DNA from 3 places in the Absiella sp. AM29-15 genome. Region 1 is predicted to be linked to each of the others. Evidence: a T-box and tRNA genes for the amino acid it is inferred to sense, from the RefSeq annotation. Region 1 holds a T-box; the other regions hold tRNA genes.
The links. The T-box of region 1 lies ahead of thrS (threonine--tRNA ligase). A T-box ahead of a tRNA ligase gene usually reads a tRNA of that ligase, here a tRNA-Thr.
Positions count from the first base shown of each region.

Region 2: it has a tRNA-Thr gene. The T-box ahead of thrS (threonine--tRNA ligase) is inferred to sense a tRNA for this amino acid. The anticodon was not compared.
Region 3: it has a tRNA-Thr gene. The T-box ahead of thrS (threonine--tRNA ligase) is inferred to sense a tRNA for this amino acid. The anticodon was not compared.

Region 1 covers NZ_QVFL01000010.1:51,322-57,822, forward strand. Annotated here, with positions in the region: gene DW761_RS11240 (DUF2207 family protein) at 1-1,194, shown strand, start outside; gene DW761_RS11245 (recombinase family protein) at 1,227-1,841, opposite strand; T-box leader at 2,102-2,311, shown strand; gene thrS (threonine--tRNA ligase) at 2,358-4,091, shown strand; gene DW761_RS11255 (hypothetical protein) at 4,088-5,005, shown strand; gene DW761_RS11260 (NifB/NifX family molybdenum-iron cluster-binding protein) at 5,019-5,405, shown strand; gene DW761_RS11265 (GNAT family N-acetyltransferase) at 5,465-5,965, shown strand; gene DW761_RS11270 (GroES family chaperonin) at 6,210-6,470, shown strand; gene groL (chaperonin GroEL) at 6,490-6,501, shown strand, end outside.
Region 2 covers NZ_QVFL01000022.1:55,530-62,030, reverse strand. Annotated here, with positions in the region: gene thrC (threonine synthase) at 1-1,171, shown strand, start outside; gene thrB (homoserine kinase) at 1,164-2,045, shown strand; gene DW761_RS18705 (ACT domain-containing protein) at 2,045-2,479, shown strand; gene DW761_RS18700 (TIGR01906 family membrane protein) at 2,562-3,314, shown strand; gene DW761_RS18695 (Maf family protein) at 3,283-3,855, shown strand; tRNA gene DW761_RS18690 (tRNA-Thr) at 3,922-3,995, shown strand; gene DW761_RS18685 (EAL domain-containing protein) at 4,053-6,293, opposite strand; gene amrS (AmmeMemoRadiSam system radical SAM enzyme) at 6,414-6,501, opposite strand, start outside.
Region 3 covers NZ_QVFL01000003.1:20,015-26,515, reverse strand. Annotated here, with positions in the region: gene DW761_RS03955 (polyphosphate polymerase domain-containing protein) at 1-660, opposite strand, end outside; gene DW761_RS03950 (response regulator transcription factor) at 796-1,473, shown strand; gene DW761_RS03945 (sensor histidine kinase) at 1,470-2,705, shown strand; gene DW761_RS03940 (HD-GYP domain-containing protein) at 2,767-4,011, shown strand; gene crcB (fluoride efflux transporter CrcB) at 4,013-4,393, shown strand; tRNA gene DW761_RS03930 (tRNA-Thr) at 4,449-4,524, shown strand; gene DW761_RS03925 (DUF3788 domain-containing protein) at 4,574-4,993, opposite strand; gene DW761_RS03920 (nuclear transport factor 2 family protein) at 5,085-5,471, opposite strand; gene DW761_RS03915 (hypothetical protein) at 5,477-5,878, opposite strand; gene DW761_RS03910 (nucleoside hydrolase) at 6,186-6,501, shown strand, end outside.

The sequences.
Region 1 (6,501 bases):
GATACGTATGTGATTGGTATTACTCTGATCATCCTGCTTGGCAGTCTGATTTTATTTATTCGTTTTGGTAAAGATGATGAAGTCATTGTGACAGTGGAATTTGATCCACCAAAAGATTTAGATAGTGCAGGTGTGGGCTATGTAATCGATCATATCGTAGATGATCGTGATGCGGTATCTTTGATTTTGAAGTGGGCAAACAATGGGAATATTTTGATTCATGATGAAAATGAAGGCTTCCAGCTTGAGAAACGTAAAGAACTTGGCATAGAAGCTAATGATTATGAGCGAACGCTGTTTTCTGCAATCTTCTCTAAGGATTATATCGTAAAAGAAGATGATTTAAAAACGGAGAAAATGAGTAAAGCGATGAATGAAACAAAAATACAGATTCAAAATCATTTTAAAAAAGAGAATCAGGTATATATGAAAGCCTCTTTGGTATTACAATGTGTGATGTTGTTTATTGTTGTGTTGCCACAGGCAATCGCATCCTTTGCGGGGGCATATGCCAAATATGATGCAATATCACTTTCTTTACCATTTATGATACCATCATTGATTTTATTAATCACAATCATTCCATGGATTTTATTCATCAGAAAACGTTATGCGATGAAACGTTCTACTTTCTTTATCCTGATGATCGTTTTATTAATATGTAACGGTATCTGTATTGGTGCCGGTGTGATTTTACAAATGCAGCTGGAAACAAGCTGGTATGTAATCTTATTGACAACCCTTGTGACACTTGGACTATTGGTCATTATGGTTTTCATGGATAAACGCAGTAAGAAAGGCAATGCATGGCTGGGACAGATTCTTGGGTTAAAAGAGTTTATTGAAAGCTGTGAAAAAGATCGAATTGAAGCGTTGGCAAAGGATGATCCATATGCGTTTTTTAAAGTACTGCCTTATGCGTATGTACTTGGAATCAGTGATGTATGGGTGAAAAAATTTGAAAACATCGGCTTGCCAAACCCTGGCTGGTATATAGGCAATCAGGGAGATGTCTTTATGAGTATGTTGTGGTGGAATCATTTCCATTATTGTATGCGTGATATTTCAAAAGCAGTCTGTTATATCCCACCTGCGAAATCTGGAAGTGGAGGTGGAAGCTTCTCTTCTGGTGGATTTGGCGGTGGAGGCTTCTCCGGCGGCGGTTTTGGCGGCGGCAGTGGTGGAAGCTGGTAAGCTGTAGAAAAGGTAGGAGTTTTTCCTACCTTTTATGCTTTATGCATGATTTCTTTATACTCTTTTACTTTCTTATAAAAAGTTGAATACTTAAATCCTGATAATGCGATGGCCTCTTTACTTTGCAGCTCACCTTTTTTCCATAAATAGATGATTTCTCCAAAGTCCTCTGGAAAGTCAATTTTTGGCCTTCCAAAATGAACACCGCGTATCTTTGCGGCACGAATGCCTTCTGCCTGTCGCTGTCGTATATTGATGCGTTCATTTTCCGCAACAAACGACAACAGCTGTAAAACAATATCCCCTATTAAAGTTCCAATTAAGTCCTTACTTTGATCTGTGTCTAATAATGGCATATCCAGAATTTTAATATCTACATTTTTTTCCTTTGTGATGTATTTCCATTCATTTAGAATCTCATTATAATTTCTGCCAAGACGATCAATACTTTTGATGACCAGCAGATCTCCCGGCTTTATTTTCTTATATACCAGCTGATGATAGGAAGGACGGTTAAAATCTTTTCCGCTTAATTTATCCATATAGATGTATTTTTCTTCAATCCCGAATTCAATCAACTCCAGATACTGTCGTGCTTCGTTTTGATCCTGGCTCGATACACGAACATAGCCATAAGTCTTTCTCATAATACACCCTCTTTCATGATGTCGATTATACTGAATATTGGTAAATTTCACAGTTACCAATATTTTGATGAAATCTACATGAGATTATTCTATCACAAGTACTCATAGAATGTTTAATTCATATAATGTTAATTTTTCTTATTTTTTAGCATTCTGAATGGTAAAATAGAAATCAAAATACTGGAATTGGAGGAAAAAGGAAGGAAAAAACGCGAAAGAATTGACATATCTTAAAAAAAGTTGTATAAAATAAAAGTAAAACAAAAACGAAGAAAAGGATATGGGTACAAATATTCTGATGTAGAGAGGAAAGCGGCAGGTGAAAGCTTTCTGAAAGATGTTGTACTTACTCCCTTGGAGTTGCCCCTGAAAAGGTGTGCCGCATATAACCAGCGTTAACAGGTAAGAGGGCATATTTCATTTGAAATATGAACAAAGGTGGTACCGCGTGTAAGACTGACGTCCTTTGATGGCAGTCTTTTTTATATGTATAAATGTAAGAAAGGAATGAAGAACATGATCGACATTAAAGAAAATGAAAGATTAAGTGTAATGAATCACAGCTGTGCACATATGATGGCACAGGCCGTTAAGCGTTTATATCCAAACGCAAAATTCTGGGTAGGACCAGTCATCAGTGAAGGATTCTACTACGATATTGATTTGGGAGATGAAGTAATCCGTGATGAGGATCTTCCTAAAATCGAAAAAGAAATGAAGAAAATCGCAAAAGATGGAAAACGTATCGTACGTAAAGAAATCTCAAAGGTAGAAGCTTTGGAAATGTTTAAAGATGATCCTTATAAAATCGATTTGATTCAGGATTTAGAAGATGGAAACATCACTTGCTATCAGCAGGGAGAATTCATCGACTTATGCCGTGGACCTCACGTAGATACTGTGAAAGAATTAAAGAACTTTAAACTGTTAAAACACTCAGGCGCTTATTGGAAAGGTGATGCCAACAATAAGATGTTACAGAGAATCTATGGTGTATGCTTTGAAACAAAAGAGGAATTAGAAGAACATTTAAATCTGTTGGAAGAAGCAAAAAAACGTGATCACAAAAAGATTGGTAGAGAATTAGGCTTGTTCATGATGAGTGAATATGCACCTGGTATGCCATTCTTCTTGCCAAATGGTATGATTATCCGTAATCTGTTAGAAAGCTTCTGGTATGAAGAACATACAAAAGAAAACTATAAATTCATCAAAACACCAATCATGATGAGTAAGGAATTATGGGAAGTCAGTGGACATTGGGAAAACTATAAAGAAAACATGTATACAACAATGGTAGATGATCGTGAATTCGCAATCAAACCAATGAACTGCCCAGGTTCTTTATTAGTATTTAAAAATGCATTACATTCTTATAAAGATTTACCACTTCGTATGGGTGAACTTGGACAGGTACACCGTCATGAAGCAAGTGGAGCATTAAATGGTTTATTCCGTGTACGTACATTTACACAGGATGATGCACATATCTTTATGCGTCCAGATCAGATTGAAAGCGAAGTTATGGAATTGATCAAATTTATTGACCGTGTATATTCCGTATTTGGATTAAGCTATCGTATTGAATTATCTACTCGTCCTGAAAAGAAATATATTGGAGATTTAGCAATTTGGGAAAAGAGTGAAAAAGCACTTGCGGATGCATGTGTTCACGCAGGTAAAGAATATAAAGTCAATCCAGGCGATGGTGCATTCTATGGTCCTAAACTAGACTTCCATATCAAAGACTCTTTAGGAAGAGAATGGCAGTGTGGAACAATCCAGTTGGATATGAACTTACCAGAACGTTTTGATTTATCTTATGTAGAAAGTGATGGCAGCAAGGCACGTCCTGTTATGTTACACCGTGTAATCTTTGGTTCCATCGAGCGTTTCATCGGTATCCTGATTGAACACTTTGCAGGACACTTCCCAACTTGGTTAGCACCAACACAGGTTATGGTCGTACCAGTACACTATGAAAAACATGTAGATTTCGCATCAGAAATCAATGAAAAACTGAATGCTTTAGGATTTAGAAGCAAATTAGATGCAAGAAATGAAAAATTGGGGTATCGTATAAGAGAAGCACAGATGCAGAAGGTACCTTATCAGTTGGTCATTGGAGATGGTGAAATCGAAAATCGAAGTGTAACAATACGTAAAGCGATGAGTAAAGAATCCATCACAATGCCTCTTGATGAATTTATCACTATGTTGAGTGCAGAAGTGAAGGAGAAACGTTTATGAAATTATTCAAGGGAGCACTGGCAGCAGTATTAGCCTTAACGCTTACTGCATGCTCAACAGCAAAGCAAGAAGAACCAATCAAAGTATTGACACCAATGGGAGCACCAAGTCTTTCTTTATTAGGCCTATATGGAAATGACAAGGTGACCATGGAAACAGTAGATGGTGCAGACACGCTTGCGGCAGAGTTATCCAAGGAGGATGGTAGCTATGATATCATTGTAGCACCAATCAACCAGGGAGCAGCTTTGATGAATAAAGGGAAAAGCAATTATACATTGAGCCAGGTTGTGACTTGGGGTAATCTGTATATCGTTGGTACAAGTGATGATGCCTTAGATAAAGAAGGCACATTCGCGGTATTCGGTGAAAAAGCAGTACCTCAGAAAGTATTAAATGCAAGCATGGATTTATCCACAATCAAAGCAACACCTACATACTTCAATTCCGTGAATGATGTACAGGCACAGTTGTTAAGTGGTAAAGCTAGTGTTGGCTTAATGGCAGAACCTGCAGCGACTGCTACAATTGCGAAAGCAAAAGAAAAAGGTATTGAGTTAAAAATTATCAAAGATCTGCAGAAAGAATACAAAGAAAAAAACAATCTGGAATCCAGCGGATATCCACAGGCAGCATTGTTTGTGAAAAAAGGCAGTGAAGATAAAGTCGCAAGCTATATCGAAGAAGCCGCAAAATTCGCAAATGAAACAGCACCTAAAGACAGTGATAAAATCAAAGCGCAGGTAGAAGCCGCAACAGTTGAAAAACTTGGTATTCCAAATGCAGAAATCGCAGTGAAAACATGGGAACGTCAAAATATCCATATCAAAAAAGCAACAGATGTAAAAACCGATATTGAAACATTCTTGAAACAGTTTAAATTAACACTTACAGATGAGATGTATACAAAATAGGGAGATGAACAAAATGAGATATGCAATTACAATGGAAAATAATATGGTGTTCCAGCACTTTGGAAAGTGTCCTTCATTCTTATTAGTGAATATGGAAAATGGTGAAATCGTATCCAAAGAAGTATTATCAAGTGGAGGAAGTGGACATGGTGCTCTTGCCACCTTACTTGCGCAGGCAAATGTAGATACGCTGATCTGCGGAGGTATTGGACAGGGTGCTAGAGATGCTTTGGCACAAAACAATATCCAGGTGATTGCTGGAGCGAATGGAAACGTGGATGTTATCATTGATGCCTTAAAAGCAGGTACATTGAAAGATGATCCAAGTGGAAGCTGTAACCATCATCATGAAGAAGGACACACCTGTGGAGATCACAGTGAAGGTGGATGTCATCATTAATCACGCAGACAATCAGCGATTATTTCACTGATTGTCTTTTTTTATTAGGAGGAGAATCTATGCTAATAAATGTACAAGAAGAATACAAAGAAGCTATCATGCAGTATCGATTAGAGCATTTAGATGAAGCAGTTATCTGTGGAAGTGGTGATCTTCAAAACTATGAGCATTATGAAGATTGGAAGAAATGGATCGATTGTCATGAACAAAAGCAGACGCTACCAAAAGGCAGGGTATGTGCCAGACAATATTTATTTGTGGAAGAGCATCAATTATTGGGAATGGTCAATATCCGCTTAGAATTAAATGACTACCTTTTTCAATATGGTGGACATATCGGTTATAGTATCGCTAGAAATCAAAGAGGAAAAGGCTATGGCAAAAAGATGCTGAAGGAAGCTTTGGCAATATGCAGACAGTTTGCAATGCATGATGTATTACTTGTGGCAAAGAAAGATAATTTGGCAAGCATTCATACAATTATATCAAATGGTGGAGTTTTTGAAAACGAAGTAAAAGATGGAAAAGAAATATTAAAACGCTATTTTATACATATTTAAGAAGCTGTACGCGTAACTTATAATATTCATATCTTGTAGATGTTAGTTTCATTTCTTTATAAATATTGAGGAAACAACAGGTAAATATATCTTAACAACGTATTTTTATGTTTATTTCCATCCTTTTAAAATTTCTTCAAAAAATTTTAGCAATCCTATTGCATAAGTGCTAAAAGTGAGTATAATATATGGTGTTAGCAGTAATGAACTGCGAGTGCTAAAATGATGAAGGAGGTACTTTGAAATGTTAAAACCATTACACAAGAACGTCATTTTAAAGAAAGAAGAAGTAGAAAAGAAAACAGCAAGCGGAATTATCTTGACTGAGCCAAACAAGACACAGCCAAGCATTGCTACCGTAGTAGCAGTTGGACCAGACAGTGAAGCGGATATCAAAGAAAATGACCGCGTTGTTTACAAAGAATATTCTGGTACAAAAGTTAAAGTAGATGAAGTAGAATATATCATCATCGAAGATGAAGATATCTTAGCTGTGATGGCTTAATCAAGGAGGTAATGGAAAGATGGCAAAAGAA
Region 2 (6,501 bases), on a different contig from region 1:
ATGTGCATTTAAAGATGTAGGATTGCGTATGCTGCCTCAGTTGATGCGCGTATCTTTAGAAACCCACACAGATGAAAATGTCATGATTTTGACTGCAACAAGTGGGGATACAGGAAAAGCGGCACTGGAAGGATTTAAAGATGTGCCACGTACTGGTATTACTGTATTCTATCCAGATGCTGGGGTATCCAATATCCAAAAGCTTCAAATGGTCACTACAACAGGAAATAACACCTGCGTATGTGCTATTAAAGGAAACTTTGATGATGCACAATCCAATGTGAAAAAGATTTTCAACAATCAGGCACTATCTGATGAATTAGCAAAACAACATGTAACATTGTCCAGTGCCAATTCCATCAATATCGGCCGTTTGATTCCACAGATCGTATATTATATCTTTGCATATAAGGAAATGGTAAAAAACAATAAGATCAAATTCGGTGAGGAAATCAACTATTGTGTTCCTACAGGAAACTATGGCAATGTACTAGCTGGTTATTATGCGAAATGTATGGGGCTGCCTGTTCATAAATTCATTGTTGCAAGCAACGCCAACAACGTCTTATTTGATTTCTTAAAAGATGGTGTATATGATCGTAATCGTCCATTCTATAAGACCATCTCCCCTAGTATGGATATCCTGATTAGTTCAAATCTGGAGCGTTTATTATATTATAAGAGTGGTAAAGATGCTGCTTATATTGCGTCTTTGATGAAAGACTTAGAAACAAAAGGAAGTTATCAGGTCAAGGAAGAAATATTTGAAAGTGTAAAAGCTGATTTTACTGGCGGTTATTGTGATGATGAAGCTTGTGCACAAGCAATCAAAGAAATGTATGAACAGCATGGATATGTAATGGATCCACATACAGCAGTAGCCTATAAAGTAATGAAAGATTATGAAAAAGAAGACAGTGAACATAAATGTGTATTATTATCTACAGCATCTCCTTACAAATTTGCGCCAGCCGTATATGAAGCTATCTTTGGCAAAGGTGATGAAGATGAATTTGCATGTATGAAGCAGCTGGAAGAAAAAACCGGTGCACAGATTCCTGCGCCTTTAAAAGAACTTTCCACAATGGAAATCCGTCACAATGCATTGGTTGATAAAGATGATATGGAAGCCTTCGTTCAAAAAACTGTGGAGGAAATGTTCCATGATTAAGGTACAGGTACCAGCTACCTCTGCCAATTTAGGGCCAGGATATGACTGCCTTGGAATCGCACTGGATGAATACTGTACAGTAAGTTTTGAAGTAATTGAAGAAGGCTTAGAAATCACAGGCTGTGAAGCTGCATATTGTAACGAAGACAATCTGATTTATCAGGCCTTTTTAAAGGGATTAGAATATTTAAACGAGAAAGTCAGTGGTTTACGTATGCATGTGGAAACCAATATTCCTTATGCCCGTGGTATGGGAAGCAGTGCTACGTGTATCGTCGCAGGATTAACAGGTGCCAACGCCCTGTTTCACCATAAAATGAATAAATATGAAATATTTGATTTAGCTACCCAGATGGAAGGACACCCAGATAATGTTGCTCCTGCTATTTTTGGTGGATTGACTGTTTCTTTTATGGATCAGGGAAAACCAAATATGATTCGTTATGGTGTAAAAAAGGATTTAATTTTTGTAACAATGATTCCCGATTTTGAAGTCAGCACAAAAAAAGCCCGTGAAGTGTTGCCAAATCAAATGAGCTATGCCCAGGCTGTTTATCAAATGGGGCGTACCGCAGCCCTTGCCAAAGCAATAGAAATTGGTAACGGACTCATTATTTCAAAGGCTTGTAACGATCAGATGCAAGAGCCATATCGTAAAAAACTGATACCTGCATATGATGAAGTAAAAACATTATCAAAGGATTGTGGTGCCCTGACGATGTTTATATCTGGCAGTGGTTCAACAATGATGGCTTTAACACAGCAGGAAGAAGTCGCTGATGATTTGATAGCACAGCTAAAACAGCGTTATCCTTCATGGGATTATCGTAAATTACATGCCACCTATGATGGCAGCAGTGATGAGGTGATGTAATGGAAAAATATTATATTGTAGATAGCACCATCCTTCCAGATGTTCTGGATAAAGTAATAGAAGCAAGAACACTCTTACAGAATGGTGAAGTTAAACAAGTGAGTGAAGCTGTAAAAAAAGTGGGTATTTCACGAGGTACTTATTATAAATACAAAGATTACGTATTCCTTCCTGCACAGGGCATGAGTGCTAGAAAAGCAGTCATCTCATTGATGTTGCATCATGATAAAGGAATCTTAAGTGAAGTACTAAATACCATGTCTAAAGTAAATGCGAATATTTTAACCATTAACCAGAATATCCCTATTCATGACTGGGCCAGTGTGGTAATTTCCTTTGACTTATGTGAGATGATGGTATCCATAGACCAGCTGCTTGAACAGTTAAACACTTGCCGTGGTGTGAGTAATTTACATTTGATTGCGGTAGAATAAATGTATAACTTTACATGCAACATTTCTTTTTTCGTAAATTTATGATACGATATACAATGCCTTTCAGAAAAGGAGTAATTGTATGAAACAAATATTTGAAAAACTTAATGCAATCGCAGCATATGCAATTGCCATCAGTGCAGTTTTGATTATGCTCATCACCAGTATTGACTATAACTGCTTTGATAAAGGCTTCTATGCGAAAGAATATAAAGATTTAAATACAGCCCAGTCCCTTGGGATGACAGAAAAAGATTTAAACAAAGCCACTTATACTTTGTTAGATTATCTTAAAAATGAACGGGACGATATTCAAGTGGAAATTTCATTAAAAGGCACCAAAACAGAAGCCTTTAATGAAAAAGAAGCTAGTCATATGGTTGATGTAAGAAATCTTTATCATTTTGCATTGATCTTACGTAAGGGATGTATCGTCGCCTTACTTGTATCTTTGGTATATTTAATATTCCAATATCGTGGTGGTATTTATACACATTTAAGTATCGCTTATATGAAAACGGCGATTTTATTCTTTGTCTTTTTTGCTCTGGTAGGATTCTGGGCTTATGCTGATTTTGATGCTTTTTGGACTGCTTTTCATCGTTTAGCATTTAGAAACGATCTCTGGCTGCTGGATCCATCAACGGATTTGATGATCAACTTGTTCCCTAGTGATTTCTTCTTTAAACTGGTATTTAAGATTATTACCTGGTTTGCGGCAGGATTTGCAGGTTTATTCGCTGTTAGCTATGTTTATTTAAGACATCAGCTACATAAAGTACATAAGGAGTTGATGGGGAATGATGAATTACCACAATCTGATACTGGCAAGTAAGTCCCCTCGAAGAAAAGAACTTATGCAGGACTGTGGTTTTGCTTTTCGTTCTATCTCATGTGATTGTGATGAAGTATTTGATAAAGATATACCAGTAGAAAAAGCAATTGAAAAAATAGCATATCAGAAAGCCAAAACGGTATGGGATGCGTTTCCTGATCAATTGGTGTTAGGCTGTGATACGATGGTCATTTTAGATGGTGAACCACTTGGCAAACCAAAAAATCGCGAGGATGCAAGTCGAATGTTAAAACAGCTGTCTGGTAGCACACATCGTGTAATTAGTGGTGTAGCAATTCTTGGTAAGGATGTCCACATTGTATTTCATGATATCACAGAAGTTACATTCTATAATATTGAGGAGGATGATTTACAACAATATCTGGATAGTGATGAGCCTTATGACAAGGCTGGTGCTTATGGCATCCAGGGAAAAGGTAAATTGTTTGTGAAGGAAATTCATGGTGATTATTATAATGTGATGGGTCTTCCAATTGCGAAAGTCTACCGTGAATTGAAAAAGCTCTTAAAAAATCAATAAACTTTGCGAAAGCTGTTGAAAAAATATAGAAATATATTATAATATAATAGCTTTCCAAAGAAAGCTGCCGACATAGTATAGTGGTAATACAGAGCAATGGTAATGCTCAGCGCGCAGTTCAATTCTGCGTGTCGGCACCATCTGAAAATGAAAGTCTTCCAAGTGGAAGGCTTTTTTTATATAGAAAAACAAGGAAACTATTCATTTCCTTGTTCTTTTTCTAATAGCTTATCAAATTCATTTTTTGGCAATGGTTTAGAGAAATAATATCCCTGAGCGATATCACAACCAATGCCCCTTAAAAACTCTAATTGTGCTTTTGTTTCTACGCCTTCCGCAACTGTACGGACATTTAATGATTTATTCAATTCTATAATGTATTGAATAATCTTTTTTTGTTTCTCATGATCTACACCCATATCCTTAACGAAGAAACGATCTAATTTCAGTTCATCAAATGGCAGTGCCTGTAAAACATTCAAAGATGAATAGCCACTTCCAAAATCATCCATCGACACTTCAAAGCCTAATTGATGAACACTTTGAATTGTTTCCTTTAAGATCTCCATATCTTCCAACGCAACACTTTCAGTTACCTCCAGCACGATTGCGGAAGTATCAACATGATGTCGTTTTATGATTTTCTTTATATCTTCCATATAATTACTGCGATACATCAACATTCTTGACTGATTTACATTTATCTGTTTTATACAATATCCTTTAGACTGCCATTCTTCCATGTATGAGAATGCATGATCTAATACATACATATCCAGTTTTGTGATAAATCCATTTTCTTCAAATAAAGGAATGAATTCATCCGGCATAATGATTTTACCATCCATATTCCAACGGACAAGCGCTTCTGCGCCAACAATCTTTTCAGTCACAATATCATGTTTGGGTTGAAGATATACTTCAAATTCATGATTCTGTAGTGCTGTTTCCATTCTTGATTCTATTAAACTTTGATGTTGGGAAGCATTATATAATTTATCATCATAAATATAGATATCACTATTGCTATGCTTTTTACATTCTTTTAATGCCATCATAGCCCGATTGATCACAAGATCAATCGCCTGATTTTGTTCACGTTCATCAAAAATCTTTATTCCACAGGAGCATTGGATATAATAATGCTGTTGCGGATGTAGTTCATAACTGCATATCTTCGCTTTTAGTTTTTCCATGCGTTTTATCAGTGTTTGTTTATCTTGTTCATGCAGCATCAGACCAAAACAATCCGCATGATGACGATAATATAATTCATCTGTCTGGATTTCCTCTTTCAAACATTTTGCGAAATATTTCAAAAAAGCATCTCCAGCCTGATATCCAAATAATTCGTTAATCATCTTAAAGTTTAAAATATCAAGCTCAACGATACTATAATATCGACTTTTCTCTAATAACGCATTTGCCTCCAGTAAAAATTTACTCTTGGTATAAGAATTGGTAAGTTCATCAAAATATGCGATATTTTCTAATATTTTTCGACTACCTAAAATGATTTTATTGATATATTTTAATAAGGCGCTTAATAGAATAATAATTGCGATAATCGCCATGATAGATAATTTGGAAACCATACGTAAATTAGAGGTCAGTACAGAGTTAGGTACCATACTTACAATTAACCAGTCATTAATTCCCAAAGAAGTAAAATGCGCCAGATATGTATTGCCTTGCTGATGATACATGAAAGATCCATCTTCTTTATTTTTCAACGCCTGTTTTGCTTCTTCTAATTCATCCTGACGATCAAAACTTAATTGATATATATTATCATAAGTCTGATTGGGGTCTTCTTTACTTCGTATAACAAGTGCGCCATCACTTTTCACAATTCCCGCAAAACCATTACCTAATGAAGGCAGATCAACAATACTGCGATATATTTCTGAATCATTTACTGCACATAATGCCCCAATAATTTTACCTTTATGATAAATTGGCACTGCATAAATATTAATATATCCATCACCAAAAGAATCTTTAATTGTATCTGTGATGACTTCTTCACCATGTAATGCCTTTTTTACATAATCCATTTGACTTAAATCAACATTTTCTATTCTCTGTCCGCTAATATCCACCATTGTGGTCATACCATCGGTTCTAATAAACCCCATACGCATAAAACGATTCGCATTATTTATTTCTTCAAGAATTCGATACAGATGTTCTGTTTCCACAGCTTCTTCTTCCCCTAAAATTGTGGCCATCCCATCTAAAGTTTCTATATCTCCATGTATTTGACGAAGGATAGAAGCTTTATATTGTGTGGTCATCTGAGCTAAAAATTCATTTGTTTTTGCATTTTGCTGGTCATTGATAAACCACAAACCACTTAAACATAAAGAAATAAGTACAAACGTAATCGTTGCCACCACAAGAATGGAATGTCTGATTTGATTGTCTACCCGTTTCATTTTCTTCCTCCATGTACCTCCCTATTATACCATTTAATTTATCTGAAATGTAGAAAAAAAATATCCTTTTCTATGAATAAAACACATAGAAAAAGGAAAAAGTGAAAATATTCCATATCCTCAACAATTTCCTTTATACACGTAATTTAAATTCATTCTCGCAATATGACATAAATGTTCTATTTGATCAACATCAGTAGGTGGAATA
Region 3 (6,501 bases), on a different contig from region 1:
TCCATATTTAGAAAAGGAACATGGATATATTTCTAATTCGTTTAAGATATTCGATAACCATAAAGGCATCGCTAATGGCATTTTGATTTCCATTAGTATATCATTATGATCAAGAATTGGTGCGCCATCATCTTTAAAACGCAAATCACAGTGGTCTAATCGATAGCGTAAATCAAAGTCAAAAGTGATACGAAGATCATGATTCTCTTTACCAAAATACGCCATACGATCATATGCGATATATGTCTGTTTTGATAAATCATAACGCTGGATAAACCATCCAATTTCTTTTAGAATTTGTTCATCTTTTGGCATAATACCCCGATTCATATAATCCATAGCGATTGCACAAGGCAAAATCGTTCTTCGTTTATATACAATACCATTTACCTTTTTCTTTAATTCTATAAATACCGAATCCTCATCATGTGGTGTACCATAACTGCGTATTCTCAGTTTTTCTTTATAAGAAGGTTTATCCAGAGAATGGCGAATTAATTCGTAACTGTCGGTATCATAATAAATATTACAAATCGTATATTTTCCATATTCGTCTAATGCCATATACGGCGTTATTTTTTCTATTAGTTTTGCATATTTTTTAGATGATACCACATATTTTTTCTCATAGCGTGCAAACACGGTTTGTGTTTTTGCCATATTTCCACCTGCTTTCCTTTTACACTTACATGATATAACAGAAACCTTAAATCAAACTGAAAGACAAGTTTCAGCTTATTTTCAGCTTTCTTTGCGAAAGTTTGTGTATAATGGAGGTAGAAATGAGGTGATGTTATGCAGGTATTGATTGTAGAAGATGAAAGAAATTTAGCCGATGCACTTCGTCAGATATTAGAGGAAGAAAAATTTCAGACAACCATTGCATATGATGGCGAGGAGGGTTTGTCTTATGCCATGAGTGATCTCTTTGATATGATCATACTGGATGTCATGCTGCCAAAGAAAAATGGTTTTGAGATCGTACAGACGTTACGAGAAATGAACCATCATACACCAGTGCTGATGTTGACCGCATTAGATGAAATCCCCGATAAAGTAAAAGGTTTAACGCTTGGGGCAGATGATTATATGACCAAACCATTTGCGCCGGCTGAATTATTGGCAAGAATCTATGCCCTTACACGAAGAAAAGGTGAAATGATCCTTCATGAATTAAGCTTTCATGACTTGCGTCTTCAATTAAATACATGTAAATTACTGTGTGCACAAAAACATATCACCCTTGGATATAAAGAATTTGAAATCATGAAGTTATTTATGCAGCATCCATCCATGATCATCAGTAAAGAAGAACTGATCACAAAAGTATGGGGTTGTGACAGTGAGGCTGTAGATAATAATGTAGAAGCGTATATTTCCTTTTTAAGAAAGAAACTATTTTATCTTGAAAGCAAGGTAGAGATTAAAGCTCATCGAAAACTTGGTTATCGTTTGGAGTGTGATGCTTTATGATAAAAAAACTTCGTAAAAAGTTTATTTGGATCACCATGTCCTGTGTCACTTTGATATTGATCATTGTATTCGGTATCCTTTGTTTCAGTAATTATCATCATATGCAGCAAGAGATAGATGATAATTTGTCACGTACGTTGATGATGCAACAGAAAGAAGAAATTCCAAAGTTTGAGTTTAATGATCATAAAGATGATAAAGCTTTTGGCATGCATAATGCTTTTCGTGTAGAAACAGATTTCAATGGTACGATCATTTCCATACATGCCATGAATCTGGATGTAGATCAAGAAAGCCTGCAGAACATTCTTTCCACTATGGATATTAAGGATAAACAAAAAGGTATCTTACAATCACAAAGTCTGGCTTATCAGATCAAACAGACATCTTCCAACTATCAAATTGCGTTTGTTGATATCAGCGCCAATCTTAAAGATATGAAAAATTTAATTATTACATCGATGATTGTGGGTACTTTTGCTTTTCTGGCTTTCTTACTATTGAGTTTTATTTTGTCTAACTGGGCATTACGGCCAGTACAGCATGCATGGGATCAACAGAAACAGTTTGTTGCGGATGCTTCGCATGAACTAAAAACACCTTTAACTGTGATCTTAGCGGATAGCGATATCTTGCTTGCCCATGCAAACGATACTATTAATCATCAGGTGAAGTGGATCAACAGCATACAAAGTGAAGCACAACGTATGAAAAAACTGGTAGAAAGTTTGTTATTTCTTGCGAAAAGTGACGCAAACCGTCTGCCTGTGGAATTTCAAAACATAAACTTCAGTGATATCGTATGGAACTGTATCCTGCCCTTTGAAAGTATCGCTTATGAACACGGCATCCATTTACACAGCGAAATTGAAAACGATTTATATGTAAGCGGCAATGAAGCACAGCTAAAACAAGTCATGCTAATTTTTCTTGATAATGCCTGTAAATATACACCCGCAAAAGGAAAGATATCGATTCATTTGAAAAAAAACAATGAAAAACTAGTCTGTAAGATTCACAATACCGGCAGTTATATTTCCAAGGAGGAACAAGCCCATATCTTTGAACGTTTTTATCGTTGTGATAAAGCAAGAGTACATGAGGGTGGTTATGGTTTAGGCTTACCAATTGCAAAAAGTATCATGGATGCCCATCATGGTCAGATACAGGTAGAAAGCAATGAAGTAGAAGGATGCTGTTTTCAATTGATACTTCCGCTTAAAAATGGTTGAAGTCCTTTTGTTTATGAGATGTTTCTGTTATAATGGAAACGCATAAAATGAGGAAAATTATATGAAGATTATAAATGACAGTGAACTTTTACATATTATCCACAATACGCTAAATGAAATTGATGAAAGACTGATCGACCATGGATTTCGTGTAGCGTATTTATTACGTGAAATGATGATACAAGATGGAAGCTATTCTGAAGAAGAAATCAGAGATATGAGTATGGTTGCCATCCTGCATGATATCGGCGCATATAAAACTGATGAAATTGATGCGATGTTAGGTTTTGAATCCAGGCATATATGGAAGCATGCTGTTTATGGGTATTTGTTTTTAAAATATTTATCTCCGTTAAAACAACTGTCTTCCGTGGTACTTTATCATCATGTTCCATTTCAGGATTATGGACTGTATGATATCCCCTATCCTAAATTAACACAAATGCTGCATCTGGTAGATCATTGTGATCTCTATCTGATACGAAAGGAAAAATTTCCTGATGATTTCCATGATCGTTTATCAACCGAAGAATATGATCCTGAATTAACTGCCTTATTGAAAAAAACTGTTCAAAAAAGTAATGTTGTGGAAGTCATTACCCATGAACATCATGAAAACAGATTGATGGAGGAATTACATTTTAATGAACAGGAGATTCTGCAGTATATATCATTGATCAGTTATTCTATCGACTTTCAAAGTAAACATATGGTCGCACATACGATAACCACAACCAGTATCTCTAAAACACTGGGCACACTTTTAAAACTTTCGGATATACAGATACAAAAGCTTATGTATGGTGCCCTTCTTCATGATATTGGAAAAGTCGCAACACCTGTGAGCATACTAGAAAAGCCAGGCAGATTAACTGCCAGTGAAATGAAAATCATGCGGGAACATGTCACACACTCTATTCATATTCTGAAAGGTACCATGGATAATGAAATCGTACAGATTGCTGTCAGACATCATGAAAAATTAAATGGCAAAGGCTATCCTTATGGTTTATCAGAAAAAGATTTAACCTTAGAACAGCGTATTCTTGCGGTCGCGGATATCTTTAGTGCTTTAAGTGGTAAACGAAGTTATAAAGAAGCATTCGATAAACAACAAATGATGCATATTTTATACCAGATGGCTGATGAAGGTGCCATTGATTCCACAATTGTGGATATATGCCACGAACATTTTCATACCATTATGGAGAATATTGAAACAGATTGTATTCCTTTGTTGTCAACATATCATCATATCGAATATGAGTATGAGCATATTTTACAAGTAATTGGAAAGAAGGGCTGATATGAAAGCATTTTTATATGTAGGATTGGGTGGTGCCATTGGCGCAATGGCTCGTTATGGATTTTCTATGATTTCCATGAAAGCTGCCATTCCCATCAACACACTCCTCATTAATTTATTAGGCTCTATTCTCATTGGTTTTATTGCACAGCTTGCCTTATCATCTCATATATCTCCACAACTTGTGTTACTGATTAAAACAGGTATCTGTGGTGGTTTTACAACGTTTTCCACATTCTCTTTAGAAACCTTCCAACTAATTGAGAAAAAAGCATGGATACCAGCTGTTTCATACATTTTCGCTAGTGTCATGTTATGTGTGATTGGGGTATCTTTGGGAATGTATGGTGCCAGTTTACTGACAAGGAAATTTTCGTTTTAACTATGTACATTGATTTTGCATTGTGCTATAATAAATTCGCTTTCAAAAGCGATAGGCCGACTTAGCTCAGCTGGTAGAGCAACGCACTCGTAACGCGTAGGTCGGGGGTTCAAGTCCCTTAGTCGGCACCATATAAGAAAATGAATCAGTACCCATATCAAGTACTGATTTTTTTATATATTATGATACCTTTGTGAATTTCGCTGATAATACAATTTTAGCATCTTCATAATGCTCTTGCGTTAATACACGTTCATGTATCCATCCACCATCTCCACAAGAATACTTATTTATAATAAGCTCTTTTGTGTAAGGCTGTACCTTTGAAAGAATTGTATCAAACTGATTATTTGATAATCTTACCATCACTGTAAAAGCATTTCGTTCAGGAAATACGTTACAGATGAGTTTCTTTTTGATACGATGGGCAATACACCAGCCATAATGATTTCCATATGGATAGGATAATTCTTGCCGGGTATGGTAGGTTGTTGATAACCACTCATTAAGCAACATAAACAATGCTCCACAATCGCCACAATACGCCTCCATTTCTTCAATAGCTGGTTGTTTACTTTTCTCAAGCATTCTTTCATACATGATCATGTTCTCCTTTATGTATCGTGAATTTCATACGTATTTCTGTATAAGTTATGCCATCATAGGTATAGGAAAATACTTCCTGTTTTTTCTACTCCGGCAATGGTATGGATATCTTTTTTATTGATGTACCAATATGTTTTTCTTTTCGCCATAAAGGAGGTTCACCATCATCTCCCCAATACTCGTCAATGCATTCAATTTTATCATCTTTTACTTTTATAAAGGAAGTTACATGAAAAGATAGCTCTGTGGAAAACACATGTGTCACTGTGATAATCACTTGATCTATTCTTTCTATTCTTTCAATCTCGCCATCCCATCTGCCCGGATATTCACAATTCGCCTGTATGAATTCATCCAGTGTAAATTCTTCATTGGTATTATGCCATCGAATGACTGCATTTTCATGAAAGTATGAGCGCATGAGTACAGGATTTTGTTGAAGTGTTGCTTTCCAATAATTTTGTATATCCATATGGTTCACCCCTCTATCGTTAAATCATATAAATCATCAAAGATATCTGAAAATTCAAAAGAAATGATATGCGTATCATCTAATGTTTGATTACAATAGGAACATTGTCCATCATTATTTGACAACAGCAAAATAGATGGTGTTCCCAGTGCAGGCAACAGTGTTTCTTTATTTTGATCAGGGAATATGCCATCATCACGAAAGGCTTCATCCTCTAATAAAAAATCCATAATTTTTGATAAATACAAGTGATAAGCAGATGCAAGCTTCCTCGCATATTCTGCATTTTCATCTGTGTATTCATCCATCATAAAATCAATATTCTGAATGGTTGCTTTATACAACTGACTTTCATTATCATATTGAAAACCATCAATGGTTTCCGATTTATGTTCTGTATGTTTCATAATGTCTCCTTTTTATTTATGTATTATATGTCATTATACCATGACTATCGTGTTTCTATAAATGAAATATGCATATTTTATCTTATTTCTTCTGTAAGATATACAGTAAAAATTTTTAAAAATGTATCATTTAGGCTTTACGAATTCCTGTCTTTTATGGTATAAAGAATACGCACTGGTTCCTTACCTCCCAGTATAATCATAGGCAAACGAAATGAAATAATAGATTTATAATTTTTTTATAAATGCTTTTTTTTTCATGACCTTGCTTATTGGTAAGGTCTTTTTTTTGAATGGAGGAGTATTTATGAGAAGAAAAGTAATCATCGATTGTGATCCGGGTATTGATGACAGTCTTGCACTCATGCTGGCGTTATCATCGGATGAGATTGAAGTTATAGGCATTACCATTGTTTGTGGTAATTCACCTGTTGAAATGGGTTTTAAAAATGCTAAAAAGATATTAGCACATATGCAGCGTCTGGATATACCGGTATTTGTGGGCGCTGATAAGCCCTTAAAGAAAACTTTCTGTGATGCTTTAGATACGCATGGAGCCGATGGTCTTGGTGAAAGCTTCTTAAAGGATATTCCTGGATATCATCAAACAATGGATGCTGTCA